Mucilaginibacter gracilis: one gene and its partners. The protein of the gene in region 3 interacts with the protein of the main gene of each other region in a pairwise test. Links are inferred from orthologs where the notes say so. Each region holds a gene or a part of one and is shown on either strand. Other genes may lie near its edges. The genes, in order: BDD43_RS16405, BDD43_RS00595 and dnaE.

Region 1 (6,020 bases), 920 kb from region 3 along the record:
CTTTTTTTTGGCGTAGTCAACAAAAGGTATTTTGGGCTTTGGCGAGCCGTAAGGGTTGTTACCGCCGTAGCTTTGATTGCCGTTTGGTTGAGGTATTTGTATTTGGGCAGTTGCGCCGCCTTCCACATCAATTTTGGCCAGCTCGTTTAGCCAATCGTTTTTTGCGGCTTTTTGTACCCTTTTAAAATCAAAATCGGCAACCTCTGTGTCCAGGTTTTTTAGGGCGCCTTCGGTACTTACTGATGATATACCTACCTTTGATACCACTTCGCCGGGATTATCAAACTGGATGTACATTTTTAAATTAGTACCCTGCACCTTGCTTTGCCCGGTTTGTATTTTATCGTTTAAGGCAATACCATAGGTTTTAAACGGTTTAGAAAATTTGGCATAAAAATACACATACTGGTCGTCGGCCCATGATTTTGAACGACGCAAACCCCGTATCTCATGGTCGTTAACAACCTCTATCCACGCATCTATTACCTCGTCGCGGTGTTTTAAATCAATAATAATGTTGCACTGCTTATCGCCGGGGTAAATATATTTATGAACCCCAACGCGCCTGGTGGCGGTTAATTCTACATCAATATTGTACTTATCCAGTTTGGTGTGGTACCATCCCGGCGAGGCCTGTTCGTTCTTCTTTTTAAAGCCTGAGCTGTATTGTGTGTTGAGCAATTTAGGGTCGCCGGTGGTGGGCATAAATAAAATGTCGCAGTAATCGGCTATGCCGGTGCCACTTAAATGCGTGTGCGAAAAACCATAAACTGTAGTATCGCTGTAATGATAGCCCGAACATCCATCCCAGCCCTCAAGCCTGGTATCGGGACTTAACTGCACCATCCCGAAAGGAACGGTTGCGCCGGGATAAGTATGCCCGTGCCCGCCTGTGCCAATAAATGGGTTAACAAGCATGGTATGGTCAATAGGTTTTTTCTTTTGGGCCGTTGCCTGTAAGGTTAATACTATCAATAAAAAGCAAAAGTACTTGTATTTCATATGGAGTGATAACGATAATTATGACTTGTGATTATAATGGGCAAAATTTATGGTTAGCAATAATGCGCTCTTTAAACCATATAAACAAATACATTACAGGGTTTTAATTGGAAATTAAAACTATTGGAAACCACAAAGGCCGGCTTTTGTCTATTTTCTATCATAAACCCGGTTATGGAAATGTTGTGGCTCCATTGTGTCATTGCGAGCGAAAGCGTGGCAACCGCACATAAGCCGAGCAGCTATTCAGGGCGAATATGCCTTCGTGCGGTTGCTTCGTATCTCGTAATGACAGAGTTTTTCTTATCAGTGACACAATTTCTTACAATGCTATTGTAAAATCGTCGGCATCCTTTAAAAAGGGGAGGGCGCGCCTTATTTTAATCAGTTCTTCGGGATGAATGGTGAAGGTGTAAACATCCTCTTCGTCGCGTTTATAATAAACCACATCGCCGTTAGGGCCAATACAAGTTGAATCGCCCGAATGGTAAACCTCGTTACCATCGTGCCCAACCCGGTTTACTCCTATAACAAAACACTGGTTTTCAACCGCCCTTGCGGGGATGAGGGTTCGCCAGTGCAGGGCGCGTTTTTCGGGCCAGTTGGCTACAATCAGCAACAAGTCATAAGCGGCATCCTTATTACGCAACCATACCGGGAAACGCAAATCGTAGCAAATTACGGGGCATATCTTCCAGCCCTTCAGTTCAACTATCAGGTGTTCTGTTCCGGCGGTATAAGTTTGGTGCTCTTTGCCCAGGGCAAATAAATGGCGCTTATCGTAATGTTTAAAAGTGCCGTCGGGCAGCATCCAAATCAGGCGGTTATAAGATTGACCGTTTTCTGCTATAATCAGGCTGCCTGTAACAACGCAATCATATTTTTTTGCCGTGGTGTGCATCCATTGCATTGTTTTGCCGTTCATGGGTTCGGCAAGGGTATCCACATTCATGCTAAAACCCGTGTTAAACATCTCGGGCAAAATAATCAGATCGGTTTTTTCGCGGATGCTGGTTAAGCGGAGCGTTATATTTTGAAGGTTTTTATCAATATTTTCCCAGAATAAATATGCCTGGAAAACGGTGATCTTTAAATTATCCATTTAATTTTTTTAGGGCCAATAGGTGTATCAGCAAGTCATAATTAAATTTTCATTAATTTATTAACGGCATTGTCCAGCGTTTCTTGCCTTTTGGCGAAACAAAACCTTAAAACACGGTGATCGGTATTGCGGGTATAAAAACCCGAAGTGGGTATAGAGGCCACGCCAAACTCCCTGGTTATACGCAGTGCAATATCAACATCCTTTTCGTCGCTTATCCTGTCGTACCGCACCGATTGAAAGTAGGAGCCCGCACAAGGCAGCAACTCAAACCTGGTTTGCGCCATGGCGTTGCGAAAGTGATCGCGCTTTTGCTGAAAGAAACCGGCGAGGCCATTATAAGTATTTTCGTCCTTTAAATATTCGGCAATGGCGTGTTGCGTGGGCGAGTTAACGCTAAACACTAAAAACTGGTGTACCTTTCTAAATTCGCGCATTAGCTGTTCGGGAGCAACGCAATAGCCAATTTTCCAACCGGTACTATGAAACAGCTTACCAAACGACGATACGATGAAGCTACGCTTCCGTAACTCTTCATACTTAACCATACTGTGGTGGGTTTGGCCATCAAATATCAGGTGTTCGTAAACCTCGTCGCTCAAAATTACAATATCCTGATCTTTTACAATAATGGTGAGTTCGTCAATATCGCTTTTTTGTAATATGGTAGCGGTAGGGTTATGTGGCGAATTTAAAATAATCATTTTTGTACGCGCGGTAAGCAACTTCCGCACCATATCCCAGGGGATACGGTAATCTGGCGGTGCCAACTCAAGCGATTTAACAATGCCGCCCATTACCTTAATAGCGGGCGCGTAACTATCGTAAGCAGGTTCAAAAACAATTACCTCGTCGTTAGGGTGTATAATTGCCGCTATGGCCGTAAAAATAGCTTGTGTGGCTCCGGCGGTTACGGTTACCTCGGTATCGGGGTTGTAGTTAACGCTGTATAGCTTCTCAATTTTAATGGCTATCTGTTCGCGCAGACTCATTAGGCCCGGCATGGGTGCATATTGGTTATAGCCATCTTTCATGGCTTTATAAATCAGTTCAACCAGTTGGGGCGGACAATCATAATCAGGAAAGCCCTGCGATAAATTAATGGCCCCAACCTCTGCCGCCAGGGCAGACATGGTGGTAAATATAGTTGTACCTACTTGCGGCAGTTTTGAAGCTATACGTATCATACTCGTAAAAATAACCAAAAAAGTTAACCAGTATCAAACTAATGCCCATATATAAATTTGCCTATGCACTAAAATGTTTAAATTAGCCTAATGAAGAAAAAGGTTTTACTACTACTTACTTTAATTAGTTTATTATTAACCGCTTGCAGTTCAAAAAAAAGCGATGTGCCCACTATTGGTTTTGTTGATGCCCTTGAAGATGCCACTTTAGCCAAGGCACGCACCGGTTTTGTTGATGCTTTGAAGAATAATGGCTTTAGCGAAGATCAGAAAAATGTAAAAATTATTTTCAGGAACGCACAGCTATCACAACCTGTTTTAGGACAAATAGTGAATTATTTCATCAGTGAAAAGGTTGATTTGCTGGCTACCTGCACCACGCTATCAACTATTGCCGCTTTGCAAAAAACCAAAACTATCCCGGTTTTCCAAATGGTAGCACCCACGGCTGCCTTAATGAAGGTTGACGACGCGACCGGCAAAAGCCCCGCTAACCGCTTTGGAGTGGAAGAGGACCTGGCTTATATTGATACCTCTTTTACTATTATAACCCAACTGGTTAAACCTAAAAGTGGGAAATTGGTAGTCGGGATGATCTATAATCAATCAGAACCGCAATCTGTTGATGCCATGAACCGCATTAAGGCTTTGGCCGATAAACTGAACGTGAGCCTTGTGGCTTTGCCGGTAAATGCTTCGGCAGATGCTCAGCTGGTTACACAATCGTTATTGGGTAAAAATATCGATGCTTTTTTTGCCAACCCGGATAACACGGTTTTTTCGTCTTTTGAAACCATTGTAAAAAGTTGCGATCAAAAGCAAGTCCCTATTTTTACCAGCGAAGCCGGTTTAGTGGAGCGCGGCGCAGTTGCCGCTTTTGGTGCCGATATTTACCAATGGGGATACCAGGCCGGGGAGCAGGCTGCCCAATATTTAAAAACCCATAAAACCGATGGCTTGAAACCCGAAATGGTTAAAGTGCGCAAGCGGGTTTACAACCCAACATCGGCAAAAAAGTATCATATTGCCATCCCGGCATCATTTGAGGTGGTTAAGTAATGGATTTTTTTTTAACCGCGCTTATACAAGGGCTTTGCTTTTCGGGCATTGCCTTGGGTATTTACATCTCGATGAAAATATTTAACATCCCCGATATTACTACCGATGGTAGTTATGCCCTGGGTGGTGTTGTAACAGCAGTTTTGCTAAACCACCACTTACAAGCCGGCTTAATATTGCCCGCCGTTATGGTTGCAGGTGGCATTGCCGGAGCCTTAACGGGTTTAATACATACTAAACTTAAAATTAACGCCTTGCTGGCGGGTATTTTGGTAATGACGGCTTTATACTCGGTAAACCTCATTATTATGGGGCGTTCCAACTTACCGTTAAATGTGCCAACCTTGTTTGATCTGGTGAAGCTTTTAGCCAATCCTAACCAAAACTCTTTGTTTTTAATAGCAGTTTTTGTGGTTTTGATAGCCTTTATTATAGGCTACTTGCTAAAAACCGATTTTGGCATAGCCATGCGCGCCACAGGTAATAGCGAATCGATGATAAAGGCTTTGGGTGTTAACACCGATAGGATGAAGATAACCGGCCTTGCAATTGCCAATGCATTAACCGCGGTAAGCGGCTATCTAATTACCCAGTTTCAGGGCTATGCCGACATCAATATGGGTATAGGGATAGTAGTAGTTGGCCTGGGCTCGGTAATTATCGGCGAAACGCTTATCAACTGGTTTGCTATTACATCGGTATGGTTAAGTTTGGCTGTGGTGCTTTTGGGTGCCGTTATTTTCCAGATGGTATTGGCGCTAACCCTAACCATTGGTATTGATGCCAACCTGCTTAAACTGGTTACCGCTGTTTTTGTATTGTTGATAGTAAGTTTACCACGGTTAAATTTGATTAAGCAACAATGATAAACCTGCAGCAAGTACATAAAACATTTAATAGCGGCAAGCCTAACCAGGTTAATGCCCTTAATGGGATTGACCTGAACATTGCAAAAGGCGAGTTTGTTGTCATAATAGGATCGAATGGTTCAGGAAAATCTACACTGTTGAATATGATAACAGGCAGTACCCTGCCCACACAAGGTAAAATTAATATTGCCGGTAAAGATGTTACAAACCTGCCCGATTATAAACGCAGCCAATGGATAGCCCGTGTTTTCCAAAACCCGTTAAGCGGCACCGCTCCCGATTTAAGTATATTGGATAATTTTAGATTGGCGGCCCTCCGAACCACAAAAAAGGGTTTAACAATAGGTGTAGACAATAATTTTATTCAGTTGGTTAAAGAGCGTATAGCCACGTTGGGTATGGGCCTCGAAAATAAGGTACACCAGCCAATGGGTACGCTTTCGGGCGGGCAGCGGCAGGCTTTAACGCTGCTAATGAGCGTAATGGATAAATGCGAAATACTGCTGCTTGACGAGCCAACTGCCGCTTTGGACCCCCGTTCGGCAGATGTGGTGATGAAAACTGCCGATAAACTTATCCATGATTTTAACCTCACATCCATCCTCATTACCCATAACCTTAAAGATGCCTTTACCTACGGCAACCGCATTATACAAATGGGTGACGGAAAGATGATGCGCGACATATCCGGTAACGAAAAAAGCAACCTTAAACAGACCGATTTATTTGAGTGGTTTGCTTAATGGCAAAGTAATTGCTATACCGTAATTACTATGAAAAACAACAAATTTGAAACCATAC
Region 2 (6,144 bases), 2.7 Mb from region 3 along the record:
TAAATTTGGCTTTGTAATCGGCCTGGTATATCTCTTCAAAAATGTCTTTAAAACGTCCATCATATTTTTTAAGGATTGTGTTTTTGGTTGACAGGTATAAAGGCCAGCCCTTCATTAAAGCCTGGTTAAAGCAAGCGTGTGCAAAACCGCGGATAGATTCGTCGGTGTTATACATGGCCATTGCTACGCCATCGCCTTTAAAATTAAACACTTCGAATGATTGCTCTTCGCCGCCATCCTCTGGTGTAAACTTAATGGTTAATTTACCTTTACCTTTAGTTACAAAATCGGTAGCACGGTATTGATCGCCAAAAGCATGACGGCCTATGCAGATAGGGGCTGTCCAGTTTGGTACCAAACGGGGTACGTTGTTCATTACAATAGGCTCGCGGAAAACCGTACCATCTAATATATTACGGATGGTTCCATTTGGCGATTTCCACATTTGTTTAAGGTTAAACTCCTTAACACGCTCTTCGTCGGGCGTAATAGTGGCGCATTTAATACCTACACCATACTGTTTAATGGCATTGGCCGAATCAATAGTTACCTGGTCGTTAGTTTCATCGCGGTACTCAATACCTAAATCATAGTATTTGATGTCCAGATCAAGGTAAGGTACAATCAGTTTATCTTTGATGAATTTCCAGATGATGCGCGTCATTTCGTCGCCATCAAGCTCCACTACCGGGTTAGCTACTTTAATTTTTGACATATACAGGCTTTGTTTTTATTTCAAAATTTTGAATGTCAAACTTACATAAAAAAAAATTTGCCTTGCAACACTATCTAAGCGTAATATTGTTTTTTTACACTATCGGCACCAAACATTTTAACGTGCTATGCCTTATATTAAAAGTAACTAAACTATAGAGCGATGAGCATAGATAAATTTACTCCGGGTATTGACGACGATAGCCTGGAAAGCGACGAAAGCATAAACAACGAACTCAGCAGTAAGGACGAGCCTCAAAACCTTAATTACAATGAGGAAGAGAACAGCTTTGAGCTGGATGTAAAAAGCGATGACCCCGATTATGACCATGCCGACCCCTATAACAGTGCTGTAAAAGATGGGGGCGACAGTATATCAACCTACGACGAAGCGAACCCCCTGGCTGTTGACGAATATGTTACCAACGAAGCGTTACAGGATGATGTAACCAATTTGGGTATGCATATAGATAATAAAGGCCAAAGCGTAGAAGTTGACGCTGTAGATAAGATACTCTCGCACACGGCAGAAGATGACCGCGACGATTTGGACGAGGAAGGTTACCCGAAGAATGACGAACCGATGAAATAAGCACCACTGTTGTGAGTTTGGTATAATATGGTTAGCTTTATTAAACCATATTATACCACTTATGAAAACCTTGTTAACCTGCCTGTTTTTGTTTGTAACCGTTAGTGCAGCCGCACAGACGGGCACAGCCAAAATAACTGCCAATTTTAAGGGGGAAGGCGGCGAGATCATATATTTCCAGTACGGAAAAACTATTGATAAACATATTGTATTAGATAGTAATGGCCGGTTTGCCGAAAAATTGATGATTGCCCCCGGGTTTTACTCGGTTGTAAATGACGGCAATGTGCTGCGCCTATACCTTGCGCCCGGAATGAACCTGAAAATTGGTAAAAAGCAACGTAAAGGCATTACCTTATACACCTTTGCAGGCAAGGGAAAAGCAGAGAATAAGTTTTTAACCCAGTTAGCCGCGCAACAAGCAAAGTACTTACCCGTTAAGTGGAATATATTAAGCAGCGATGCCAACTTTATTGAACCCACCGCCTTTATAAAACGGCTTGACCAATTTAAACAGGCAAGCCTTGAGCTAATTGCAAAACAACCCTTTAGTAACTATTTTACCACCGTACACACAGCATACGTTGATTGTTTAGTTAGAAAGTTTGCTTTACAATACATGGAGGGGTATGGCGTAGATGCTACCGAAAAACGCAAATACCTTACTAACCTGCAAAACAGCGATGCAAGTTTAAATACGCCCGAAGGGAAGCAAGCCGCTTTAAATAGCGTATACACAAAGGAATTAACCTATGATGATAGAAGGGCCGTTTTTAATAAAGTATATACCGGTTTTGACGTTAACAACGAGGCATTGTACAAATGCTCGGCCGAATATGTGGATTTACTAACCGAATGGCTTGATTACCTTGCCCGTACAACAAGCGTAGCAGATGGTGTAAACAACCGCAAAATATACCACATTAAAAACTTAATTCACAACCCGTACATTAAGCAACAAATGCTGCAACAAAATGGTGTTAATATAGCTAAGGCCGAATAAGTTTACAACTACTCAAGTTCTAAATTGAATCGTTTTTTTAATTCCGCTAAATCGGGGTTTTTTGTAGCCATGTGTGCATATTTATCTTGTGCAGAATACAGGCGTTTAGTTGCTTTCACTTCGTCAATACGGGTTTGTATCTCAATATCAAAGTTTTTAAGCGAGGTGCGCAGAAAATTAAGGATGTAGGGTTTTTCGTCTCTAAAGGCATTTTCTTGTGCCTTGGTGCCAGCAATTACCTCAAACTGATAGGGCTTAAGCATTACCGGTGGTGTGGTTGTAAAAATGCTAAGCAAACTCATTTTGCCTTCGGCTTTAACTTTGGCGGCATATTCGTGCCAGTATCTTAAAAAATCGTCGGTTGTAAAATGCTCTTTATCCGAGCCTTTTAAGTAGGGGTCGTCTTCCTTTTCTTCTTCGGCAACAACTCCTTTATTCCAATTTTTTAGCGATGGCGTTACTGTGGCACTTTTTAACAAACTGGGCGTTGGCATTGCCACCCTTGGTTTATCGGCAGGCGGTTGCTCAATAGTGGCAGCCTCAATAGCCGGTATTGCTGTTAGCGATGGTGTTTTTGTTGCCGCTGCCTGTAGCGGTGGTGTTTGATCTAAAGCTGTAATAACTGCCTTAGGCTGCTCGTTAGAGGCGTTTTGAAGCGGAACTGTTGTGGAGGAGGTTGCTGCTAATTCAGGTTTTTTTTTTACCTGCCCTTCGGGCTGGTTATTATTTAAAGTGGAGTTAGCCAGGTTTAACGCTGCCGTTATGTGGCACATTTTGAGTAGCCCCAGTTCAACCTGCAAACGTTGGTTTTTACTCAGTTTGTAATTGATGTCGCATTGGTTGGCAATGTTCATGGCCGATAGCAGGAAAGATACCGTTGACGCCTGCGCCTGGCTAATGTATTTTTTGCGAATTCCTTCGCTTACCTCAAGTAGTTTTAAAGTTTCGGCATCCTTGCCAACCAGCAGGTTGCGCAAGTGTTCGGTTAAGCCCGATATAAAGTGACTGCCATCAAAGCCTTTTGCCAATATCTCATCAAAAATTAACAAGGTTTTGGCCGTATCCTGAGCGAGCAAACTTTGGGTTACGTTAAAATAGTAATCGTAATCTAATATATTAAGGTTATCAATTACAGCACGGTAGGTTACATTACTGCCCGAAAAGTTAACGATCTGGTCGAACATCGACAGCGCATCGCGTAAGCCGCCATCAGCCTTTTGGGCTATAATGTGCAGCCCGTCTATCTCGTATTTAATGCTCTCTTTATTGGCGATTGACTCCAGATGGCCGGCCATATCCTCAACGCGGATGCGGTTAAAATCAAATATCTGGCAGCGCGATAATATGGTAGGCAGTATTTTATGCTTTTCGGTGGTAGCCAATATAAATATGGCGTATGAAGGTGGTTCTTCCAGCGTTTTCAGGAAGGCATTGAAAGCCGCCTGCGATAGCATGTGTACCTCATCAATAATATAAATTTTGTATTTACCGGCTTGTGGGGGTATACGCACCTGCTCTATCAGGCTGCGGATGTCTTCTACCGAATTATTGGATGCTGCATCCAATTCATGAAAGTTGAATGAATTACCGCGCTGAAAAGATATGCAGCTATCGCACTCGCCGCAGGCTTCGGCATTGGGCTGTAAATTGGTACAATTTATGGTTTTCGCCAATATGCGCGCACAGGTGGTTTTACCTACACCCCGCGGCCCGCAGAATAAAAAGGCTTGCGCAAGCTGATTATTACGGATGGCATTTTTTAACGTATTGGTGATATGTTGCTGGCCCACAACGGTATCAAAGGTAACCGGGCGGTATTTGCGGGCCGAAACAATAAAGTTATCCATCGCAACTAAATTATAAATATTGGCGGGTTTGTGCAAGCCCAAACCGCCAACAGATATAAAAGTTTAAATACGAGTTAAAAATACAGGCTACACCTGGCTATTTTGCACGGCACTCAGTTTAGAGATAACCGTATAGGCATTGCCAATATCAAGGCCAACAGCCTCATTAACATTACCGCAGCGCTGGTACGATTTTAGGCAATAACCCACACTTGCCATATAGCTTGGTTCGGGCGGAACAATAACATCCAAAATCCCTTCAAATTCGTTGCGGAAGCAGTCGGCAAGGTCGGTATATAAGGCGCCGCCACCTACAAGGTACAATTTGCCAGCTTTGTCAAAATCGTTATCGGTAAATGTTTTTTTGAGCGTTGGCGATATTACTTCTTTGTAATAGCTATATAATTGGTTGCGGCGTATATCGGTAAGGTCTTTCTTGCGGCGGTCAACAACTATGCTGCCACCCTGAAAGTTTTGGTTAATAACATGCTCATTTTTCATGCCCAGGTTGTTGCTGCGGCTCAATTCGCTTTGCAAATTGTTAACGGCATAGCGCAAGCCCGATATACTCATGCAGGTACGGCCAACCAAACCGCCGTTTAAACTTAAACCGGTTTCGCAGGTGCCATAACCAAGGCTTACTACAAAAAAATCGTCAGTTTCGGCAACGGGGCCTTTTCTTATCGCATCAATACAGCCAATAATTTCGGGCACTACTTCAATGTGCCTAACAGTTACCTGCATGCGTTTATGCTCGTTTGTAGTAAACGTATCCGAGTTGTACTCAATAAAAATATCCCGCGGGGTGTAAAAGTTAACAGCTTGTTGCTTGAAAAGTTCGAAGGTAGTATATGGGAAACCTGTTGTAAGCACAACCTCGGCAGATTTGCCTTCGGTGGCCAGCAGCAAACCAGCCTTGGCAAGTAACTGATAGTCAATGTCAGACGGCGAACTGTTAATATTACGATAGGGCGAATAACCCTGCTGTAACGCCAGGTTACCAATAAGGTAGCCATCGCCATCATCAAAAAGTTGAATGTTGTTTTGTACCTCGCCCGAAACATTGAGCAGGGGAACGTTATAACGTTCTATTACGCTTGGGATATTAATTGAGTAAGGAATCATTTTTTTAGATATTGCTTAGTGCGATAAATATAATGTATAAAAATTAAATAAACATTAAGCCTCCCTTTTTTTTACGGGGCATAAATCCATCGTAATGTGTTATACAAATCGTTTTTATTTTAAATGTTTAAACATTTAAAATACGTGTTTTTACGGATATGAAAATTGATTTTGCAAGCTTATATTTGGATCGAACAAAGAGTCATCAGTTTAAATTAATTAAGGGGAAAATCAATTAAATAAATTGTCTTTGTTTATTAGGTGTGTTTAAGGCGATGGGGCCTCTTAATCCCCATCGCTTTTTTTGTTTATAAAGGTTTTGAAACCTAAGTAATTATACCTACATTTGCATCCCGCTTTAAAAGCGGTAAACATTAAAAATCAAAGTTTAAATGCAACAGTACGAAACCGTGATCATTCTTACCCCGTTGTTGTCTATCGAGACTGCTAAAGAGGCCGTGGCCAAATTTACCAAGATCTTGACTGATAATGGAGCCGAAATTATCCAAGAGGATAATTGGGGTTTGAGAAAACTTGCGTACCCTATCGAAAAAAAGACTACAGGGTACTACCACCTAACTGAATTTAAGGCTCCGGGTGATTTAATTAATAAACTGGAGGTTGAATACAGAAGGGATGAGCGTGTAATGCGTTTCCTTACTATCGCCCTTGACAAACATGCAACTGCTTATAACGACAAAAAACGTAGCGGTGCATTTAACCAAAAGAAACCTAAAACCGAGGAGGCAGCAAAGTAATGGCAAAAGATCAAATCCAATACGTTACCGCTCCCAAAGTGGAGGATAACCGTAAAAAATACTGCCGTTTTAAGAAAAACGGAATTAAGTATATTGACTACAAAG
Region 3 (7,370 bases):
ATTATCGTGAACGTTACCCGCAAAGTTGCACCTCCAACCAATACGTGTTGGCTTTATGTAAAAAACATTTAATTCGGGCAATGATATTTGAAGGCCGGTATAAAACTTTCGTGCTTGCTGGTTATCAGCAAAAGCTTGTTTTTGCAGTGCGGCTATCTTGCTCTGCAAAGCCTCGCGCTGCTCGTCAATACTTGCCGTTGGGGTATTGGCCACGGGCTGTTGGTTAGATACTTTATCGGTTGCATCAATGTTAGCCTTACCAAAAGAAAACTTTGATACCGCTGTTTTATCTTGCTCAACAGCCTTATTATCGGTAAACTGCTCCTCGTAATTTTGAAGCTGGTTTAACCACGAAGCATCTTGCGGCGGTGCCTGCACCTGTGGCTTAGGTTTGGGGCTTGCAGCCTCCATACTTTTACTGAGTACCTCCATTAACGCCTTTATTTCGGTAACCTGGGGCGAAGCGTTTAATTGTTGCAGGTAGTTTGCCGAATCGCGCGAAACGGGCTGTTTACATTTTGGGCAAAAATCAAATATAGAATGGGTGCCACAGGCCTTGCAAATATTGCCTTCGGGATTATTACCGCAGGTTCCGCAAAATTTTTGCCCTGGTTTTACCGCAGTATAGCAAAAACAGCAATGCCCCTCTAACAACCATGTACCACAATTTTCGCAAATATCGGCCCCGGGAAGGGTTTTATGGCCGCAGTTACGGCACAAGGTAGGGCCCTGGGCCTGCTGGTTATCAGTGGCTATTTGCTGCTGCTTTTGGTAATTATTTTGTTGCTGCTGGCTGTTCATGTTGCTGAATAGGCATTTTGATGTATTTAAAAAACACTTTTTTGTTGTTACCCGAGTTAAGTATCAAAGTATCGCCATTAAGTGCTAAATGATAATACGCCTCAGGATGTTTATCATCCGATAACTGATCTTTTACAGGAGTTTCGAAAGATGCGACTTTAATTTCTCCCGACATCTTTGAATCAAAAGGCACGTGTTTAAAATAATGCATCACATTTTCCCGGTAACCGGCCTTGCTCCAATCTTTAGTAAACATGGTAATGCTATCCTGCGACATGGCATAGGTAGAAGCCACCTTAGTGGTATCTTTCGGTAAGTAATGTGCAATGTAAATGGAGTCTTCAAAAAGTATTACGGTATCTTTAGGTTTAAGGCCAATATAAACGCCGTTATATTGGTGCCTACGCTCTCTCTTACCGTATGTTTGTATTGCACTTGCCCAAAATGTGCCGTGTATAACAAGCAAGCCCGCCACAATACATAACACCATTTTTACAATAAGCCCCTTTGACCGGGGAGCGGGCATTACCGAAATTATAAAAACACCGTAAGAGATTAACAAAAGCGGAATGAGGTATGCCGCTATCTCATATAAAATTATCAATAGCATAAATAATATTTAGTGTGTTAAATATATAATTAATTAGTTATTTATGGTATTTATAAAAAAATTAACACCATTAAGGCACAGAGGATGCATATTAATGGCACACAGTTAATTTAAATAATAGTTAATAAATTTCAACCTATGCGCAATTACACTATCGGTACTAATTAAAAAGTTGGGATTATTTATTTAAGTCGCAAAATGACTATTCACAATAAATCCACTCATAATCAATTGATTATAAATGGATTTATTGTGAATAAGTATCAAGGAATTTAGAGAAATGCTTAAACGAGCGGGATTGCCTTGGGTATGGGCAATACAAACAATCGGCCGTTAAACATTGCTTTAAGCCAAAACCGGCATAGCTTTAGTCAGCATCTTAATTTCTTCCAGCAAATCGTCGCTGGGGTTAACTTTAAATGTTTTGGAAGGCATATCAACCAGGATAGATTCGTCGGCATCTTTTATCTTAAACCGCAGGGTACAATTTTTAACCGGATATTTTTGGTTGTTTGCTGTTACCATTTCTTGCAGGTTGTTTAGCATATCGCTGTTCAGGTCGTTAAGGTTAAGTATTACAGTTAAACTTTTGGTAAACTTATCGCGCATTTCGCTCAACAGGCTCATTTGGGTTATGTTTAAATCCCAATTGCCCTCCTGGCGAAACTTCTCGATAATGTTACCCTTAACGTGGATAAAGCAATCTTCCATCAGCAAGTTTCTGAATTTGATATATTCATCGCCAAAAAGGGCAAATTCGTAAGAGTCCAGGTAATCTTCCAAAACAAAGGTGCCAAATGGTTTACCTGTTTTGGTAGTTTTATGCTGAACCTTTGTCATGATGCCGCCAATACTTAATTCGGACGACGTGCGGCGCAGGTTGTTAAAAGCTATTTCGGTTTCCTCGCCGCCTTCTTTGTTTTTCATCCTTTGCAGCAACTTTAAATCGGCAACGGTGTGTTTGCAAAAGCGTTCCAGCTCTACCTTATAATTATCAAGTGGGTGCCCGGTAAGGTAAATACCGATAACCTCTTTCTCGTATTTCAGTTTTTCAATCAGCGGAAATTCCTCGGCATCGGGCATGGTTGGCTCAGGAATATAGGATGCCACCGACCCGCCAAATAAGTTTGACTGCGAACTGCTTTGCGTGTTTTGATAGTCATTGGCATATTTTGTTAAACGCTCAATACCGCTCAAAACACCATTTTCGGTTTTAGCGAAAAACTGAGCACGTTTTAAGTTAAAACTATCAAAGGCGCCGCTATAAACCAAATTTTCGTACGATTTGCGGTTAACAGCCTTTACTGTGGAGCGCTGGGCAAAATCGTAGATAGATTTAAAAGGGCCATTACTTATCCGTTCGTCAATAATACTTTCCACGGCTTTATCGCCAACACCCTTAATTCCGGATAAGCCAAAACGGATGTTGCCGCTGCCAACTGCCGTAAACAATACTGATGATTCGTTTACATCCGGCCCCAAAACTAGCGTACCCATGCGGCGGCACTCTTCCATAAAGAAAGATATTTTCTCCATGTTGTTCTGGTTGTTCAATACCGCGGCCATGTATTCGGCAGGGTAATGCGCCTTTAGGTAAGCCGTTTGATAAGCCACCAGCGCATAACACGTAGAGTGCGATTTATTGAAGGCATATTGTGCAAAGGCTTTCCAGTCGTTCCAAATTTTGGTCAGTTTATCTTTGGGGTGGCCTTTTTCGGTGGCGCCGCTAACAAACTGAGCTTCCATTTTATTTAAAATCTCAATTTGCTTTTTACCCATCGCCTTCCGCAAAACGTCGGCATCACCTTTACTAAAGCCTGCCAGCTTTTGCGATAAAAGCATCACCTGCTCCTGGTACACGGTAATACCATAGGTTTCGGCCAGGTATTCTTCCATATCATCCAAATCATAAGTAATGGGCTCCAACCCATGCTTACGCTTAATAAAGTTTGGAATGTACTCTATCGGCCCAGGGCGGTAAAGTGCGTTCATGGCAATTAAATCCTCAAACTTATCGGGTTTCAGGTCGCGCAGGTACATTTGCATACCATCACTTTCAAACTGGAAGGTACCGTTGGTATCGCCGCGTTGGTAAAGCTCGTAAGTTTTAGCATCGTCAAGCGCTATATAATCAATATCAATTTCAACGCCGTGGTTTTGCTTAATCATCTTTAACGCACCTTTAATAATGGTTAAAGTTTTAAGCCCCAAAAAGTCCATTTTAATAACCCCGGCATCTTCAATTACGCGGCCATCATATTGGGTAACCAGCAAATCCGAGTCTTTGGCAACGGCAACGGGTACAATGTTGGTTAAATCGTCGGGCGCAATAATAACGCCGGCGGCGTGTACACCCGTGTTACGTACCGAGCCTTCCAGTTTTTCGGCGGCCTTTAGTACCTGGGCGCGCAAGTCGTTGCCGGCTAATATGGCTTTTAACTCGGGCACCTGCTCTATGGCATCTTTTAAGGTAATGCCCAGGGTATCGGGCACCAGCTTTTTCATGGCGTTCACTTCGGATAGCGGCATATCCAGCACCCGGCCTACATCCTGTATACTGGTGCGGGCAGCCATTGAGCCATAGGTGATAATTTGTGCTACCTGGTTTTTGCCGTATTTATCAACCACATAATCAATCACCTTTTGGCGACCCTCATCATCAAAATCGGTATCAATATCGGGCATTGATTTACGATCCGGATTTAAAAACCTTTCGAAAAGCAGGTTATACTTCATCGGGTCAATATTGGTAATGCCCGTACAATAAGCCACCACCGAACCCGCCGCCGAACCACGGCCAGGGCCAATAAACACGCCAATATCGCGCCCATGCCTTATAAAATCGGCCACAATTAAAAAGTAGCCAGCAAAACCCATTGTACGGATGGTAAAAAGCTCAAAATCTATCCGCTCCTGGTTTTTGAGGGATATATCTCCGTAGCGTTCCTTTGCACCGGTATAGGTTAAGTGCTTTAAGTATTCCCATTGGTTTAGTACATCGCTTTCGGGGCCGTTGTGTATTTTAAACTCGGGCGGTATCGGGAAATTGGGCAGCATAATATCGCGCTTCAACTTCAACACATCCACCTTATCAACTATTTCGTTGGTATTATCTAACGATTCGGGCAGGTCATGAAACAGTTTACCCATTTCGGCCTGCGTTTTAAAATAAAACTGGTCGTTAGGGAAACCGAAGCGATAGCCCTTGCCACCTTCTTCGTCGGTTGCTATAGGCGTGCTTTGCATATCGCCGGTATTTACGCAAAGTAAAATATCGTGCGCATTACTATCCTGCTGATCCACATAGTGCGAATCGTTAGAGCAGATCATCTTAACATTATACTTTTTAGCATATTTGGTTAATGTTTCGTTGATGATGCCCTGTTCCATTATCTCGTGCCGCTGTAGCTCGATGTAATAATCTTCACCAAAAATATCAAGCCACCACTTAAATTCGTTTTCGGCCTCCTCTTCGGTACCCTTTAAAATAGTTTGCGGCACCGATGCACCAATACAACAGGTGGTAGCTATGAGCCCCTTATGGTATTGCAGTATCAGTTCTTTATCAATACGCGGCCATTTACTGTACAAACCCTCCATGTAACCCAGTGAACATAGCTTGATGAGGTTTTTATAACCTTCGGCGTTTTTTGCCAAAAAGAGCTGGTGGCGGCGCACGTCTCTTTTTTCTTTGGTAAATTGTTTTTTATGCCTGTCGTCAACCACATAAAACTCGCAGCCAACTATGGGTTTAACATTATGCTTACCGGCCTCGGCCACAAACTTAAACACGCCAAACATATTGCCGTGGTCGGTAATGGCCAAGGCTTTCATGCCATCGGCGGCGGCTTTTTTATAGAGTTTACCTATATCGGCGGCACCATCCAATAACGAAAACTGAGTATGTACGTGTAAATGCGAAAAATCGGGCATGGTAAAAAAATCTGATTCACTAATATCCTAAGCGGATAACAAATTTACCAAAAAACCCCTGCTAAAGACAATGTTGTTGAAAAATACGGTATATCTTTATGCAAGCGAAATGAAACTCAGGCTATTTATATATCCTCTTTTTTTGCTTATCAATACGGTGCTTTTTTTTGCGCAATTAAATTGAAATTTCTCATATTAATAAAAATGTATGCTTTAAAGTACAAAACACACATTTTGCTTAAAACAACTTTCCCAAAGTGTTGTTGAAAACTTAGCTTGCGGCCTTAAATGGTAGTAAACTGATATTCAGCGCAGAAATTCGAAGCATTACTTTTACAGACGGATCCGGAATATCTAACATAAAGCATCAACTATAGAAAAATTATACAAAATTGGAAAAATTCGGACGCTTAGCCCTCAAAACGCTTCTGTGGATTATAGGAGTAGTTATTTTCCTTGTAGTACTGGTGCTGGTTTTGATACAGGTACCCGCTGTGCAAAATTATGCCAAAGATAAAGCGGTAAATTTTTTACAGGGTAAAATAAAAACGAAAGTTAAAATTGACCGCCTAAGCATCGACTTTCCTAAAATGATAGTTTTGCAGGGTGTTTATTTTGCCGACCAAAAGGGCGATACCCTCTTAGCCGGAGATAAACTAAAGGTTGATATTGCCATGCTGCAACTGCTACACAAAAAAGTAGTGGTTGACGAGATTAACTTAGAAGGCATTACAGCCAACATAACCCGCACACCCGATAGCCTTTATAATTACAGTTATATAATGAAGGCCTTTATGAGCGGGCAAAAAGAAGAACCCAAACCCGCTGATACCACCTCAACGCTCAAGTTTTCGCTTGATAAGGTTATACTCGATAAAATTAACATCAAATATAAAGATGCCATTAGCGGTAACAACGTGGCGTTTTTGCTGGGGCATTTTGATACCCGCATTAAGGATTTTGACCTTGATAAGATGAAGTTTAACATCCCGAAAATTACCTTATCGGGATTTGATGCCAATATCATTCAGGCACCTGCCGGACCGCAGGTAGCTGCCGCGCCCGATACTGCAACCAAACCCCTAAACCTTACTTTAAATTTAGGCACTATCGATTTTTCAAAAATAAACGTGGCGTACCAGGGCGGCGATACTAAAACCAAAGTTAACCTGGGCAGGCTTTTGGTTGAAATGGATAAGATAGACCTTAAAAACCAAAATGTGGTTGTTAAAAACATTCAGTTGGAAAACACCAATGGTATGTTATCGTTGCTAAAGCCCCAAAACGTTCAAAAAGCTGTGGTTAAGGCAATAAAAAAAGCCGATACCTTAATGGCTTCTGCGCAAAGCGGCAAAAGCTGGTCGTTGGTTTTAAACAAAATGAGCTTGGTTAACGATAATATTAAATTTGATAACGAAGCGCAAAAAGCTATGCCTAAAGGTTTGGATTTTGGGCATATGGATATTCATAACCTAAACGCCGACGCTCAGGATATTAGTTACGATGCAACCAAAATAGCCGGAAGAATAAATGCTTTTACTTTTAGCGACAAAAGCGGCTTAAAGGTTGAAAAATTTCATACCACGTTTTTATACGGCGAAAAGCAATCGTACCTGAACGATTTGTATTTGCAAACACCTTACACCGTATTGCAGGACCAGGTACAGATAGCTTACAAATCGCAAGCAGATATGACCAAAAACCTGGGCGAACTACGGGTACATGCCAACCTAAACGGCAGCAAACTGGGCCTGCGCGATGTTTTGATACTGATGCCAACTATGGCTACCATGGAACCCTTTAAAAGTTCGCCCAATGCGGCTTTCAAAATTAATGGTAAAGTAAACGGGCAGGTTAATAATTTAGATATTCCTACCCTCGAAATAACCGGCCTGAGCAATACCCACATCAAAGCATCGGCTACTTTAAAAGGCTTGCCTAATATGAACATAGTTTATTTTGATGTAAAAATAAATGATTTTACTACCAGCGCTGCCGACATTAATAAACTTGCCCCGGCAGGCAG

The links.
Region 1: the proteins of dnaE (region 3) and BDD43_RS16405 interact in binary tests that used the Escherichia coli proteins (3 or more experiments, as listed by UniProt). The link is inferred for Mucilaginibacter gracilis from one-to-one orthologs.
Region 2: the proteins of dnaE (region 3) and BDD43_RS00595 interact in binary tests that used the Escherichia coli proteins (3 or more experiments, as listed by UniProt). The link is inferred for Mucilaginibacter gracilis from one-to-one orthologs.

The regions. Positions count from the first base shown.
Region 1 is NZ_RBKU01000001.1:3,739,871-3,745,890, forward strand. The notes cover bases 1,219-3,991. They hold BDD43_RS16405 (methionine aminotransferase), read right to left. Parts: upstream 3,292-3,991; coding sequence 2,146-3,291; downstream 1,219-2,145. Other genes in these bases: BDD43_RS16400 (amidohydrolase), read right to left, coding at 1,325-2,104; BDD43_RS16410 (ABC transporter substrate-binding protein), read left to right, coding at 3,382-3,991. Outside these bases: BDD43_RS16395 (GH92 family glycosyl hydrolase), read right to left, coding at 1-1,002; more of BDD43_RS16410, read left to right, coding at 3,992-4,350; BDD43_RS16415 (ABC transporter permease), read left to right, coding at 4,350-5,216; BDD43_RS16420 (ABC transporter ATP-binding protein), read left to right, coding at 5,213-5,962; BDD43_RS16425 (hypothetical protein), read left to right, coding at 5,993-6,020. UniProt on the Escherichia coli protein: Shows aminotransferase activity with methionine and histidine as substrates, and to a lesser extent also with phenylalanine.
Region 2 is NZ_RBKU01000001.1:148,244-154,387, reverse strand. What follows is about bases 1,738-4,634. They hold BDD43_RS00595 (DNA polymerase III subunit gamma/tau), read right to left. Parts: upstream 4,157-4,634; coding sequence 2,318-4,156; downstream 1,738-2,317. Other genes in these bases: BDD43_RS00590 (ParM/StbA family protein), read right to left, coding at 4,244-4,634; BDD43_RS00600 (hypothetical protein), read left to right, coding at 1,738-2,309. Also shown: BDD43_RS00610 (NADP-dependent isocitrate dehydrogenase), read right to left, coding at 1-715; BDD43_RS00605 (hypothetical protein), read left to right, coding at 878-1,306; more of BDD43_RS00600, read left to right, coding at 1,368-1,737; more of BDD43_RS00590, read right to left, coding at 4,635-5,281; rpsF (30S ribosomal protein S6), read left to right, coding at 5,674-6,039; rpsR (30S ribosomal protein S18), read left to right, coding at 6,039-6,144. UniProt on the Escherichia coli protein: Part of the beta sliding clamp loading complex, which hydrolyzes ATP to load the beta clamp onto primed DNA to form the DNA replication pre-initiation complex.
Region 3 is NZ_RBKU01000001.1:2,821,087-2,828,456, reverse strand. Bases 1,557-5,679 are described here. They hold dnaE (DNA polymerase III subunit alpha), read right to left. Parts: upstream 5,345-5,679; coding sequence 1,757-5,344; downstream 1,557-1,756. Outside these bases: BDD43_RS12115 (double zinc ribbon domain-containing protein), read right to left, coding at 1-801; BDD43_RS12110 (hypothetical protein), read right to left, coding at 776-1,411; BDD43_RS12100 (translocation/assembly module TamB domain-containing protein), read left to right, coding at 5,737-7,370. UniProt on the Escherichia coli protein: DNA polymerase III is a complex, multichain enzyme responsible for most of the replicative synthesis in bacteria. This DNA polymerase also exhibits 3' to 5' exonuclease activity. The alpha chain is the DNA polymerase catalytic subunit.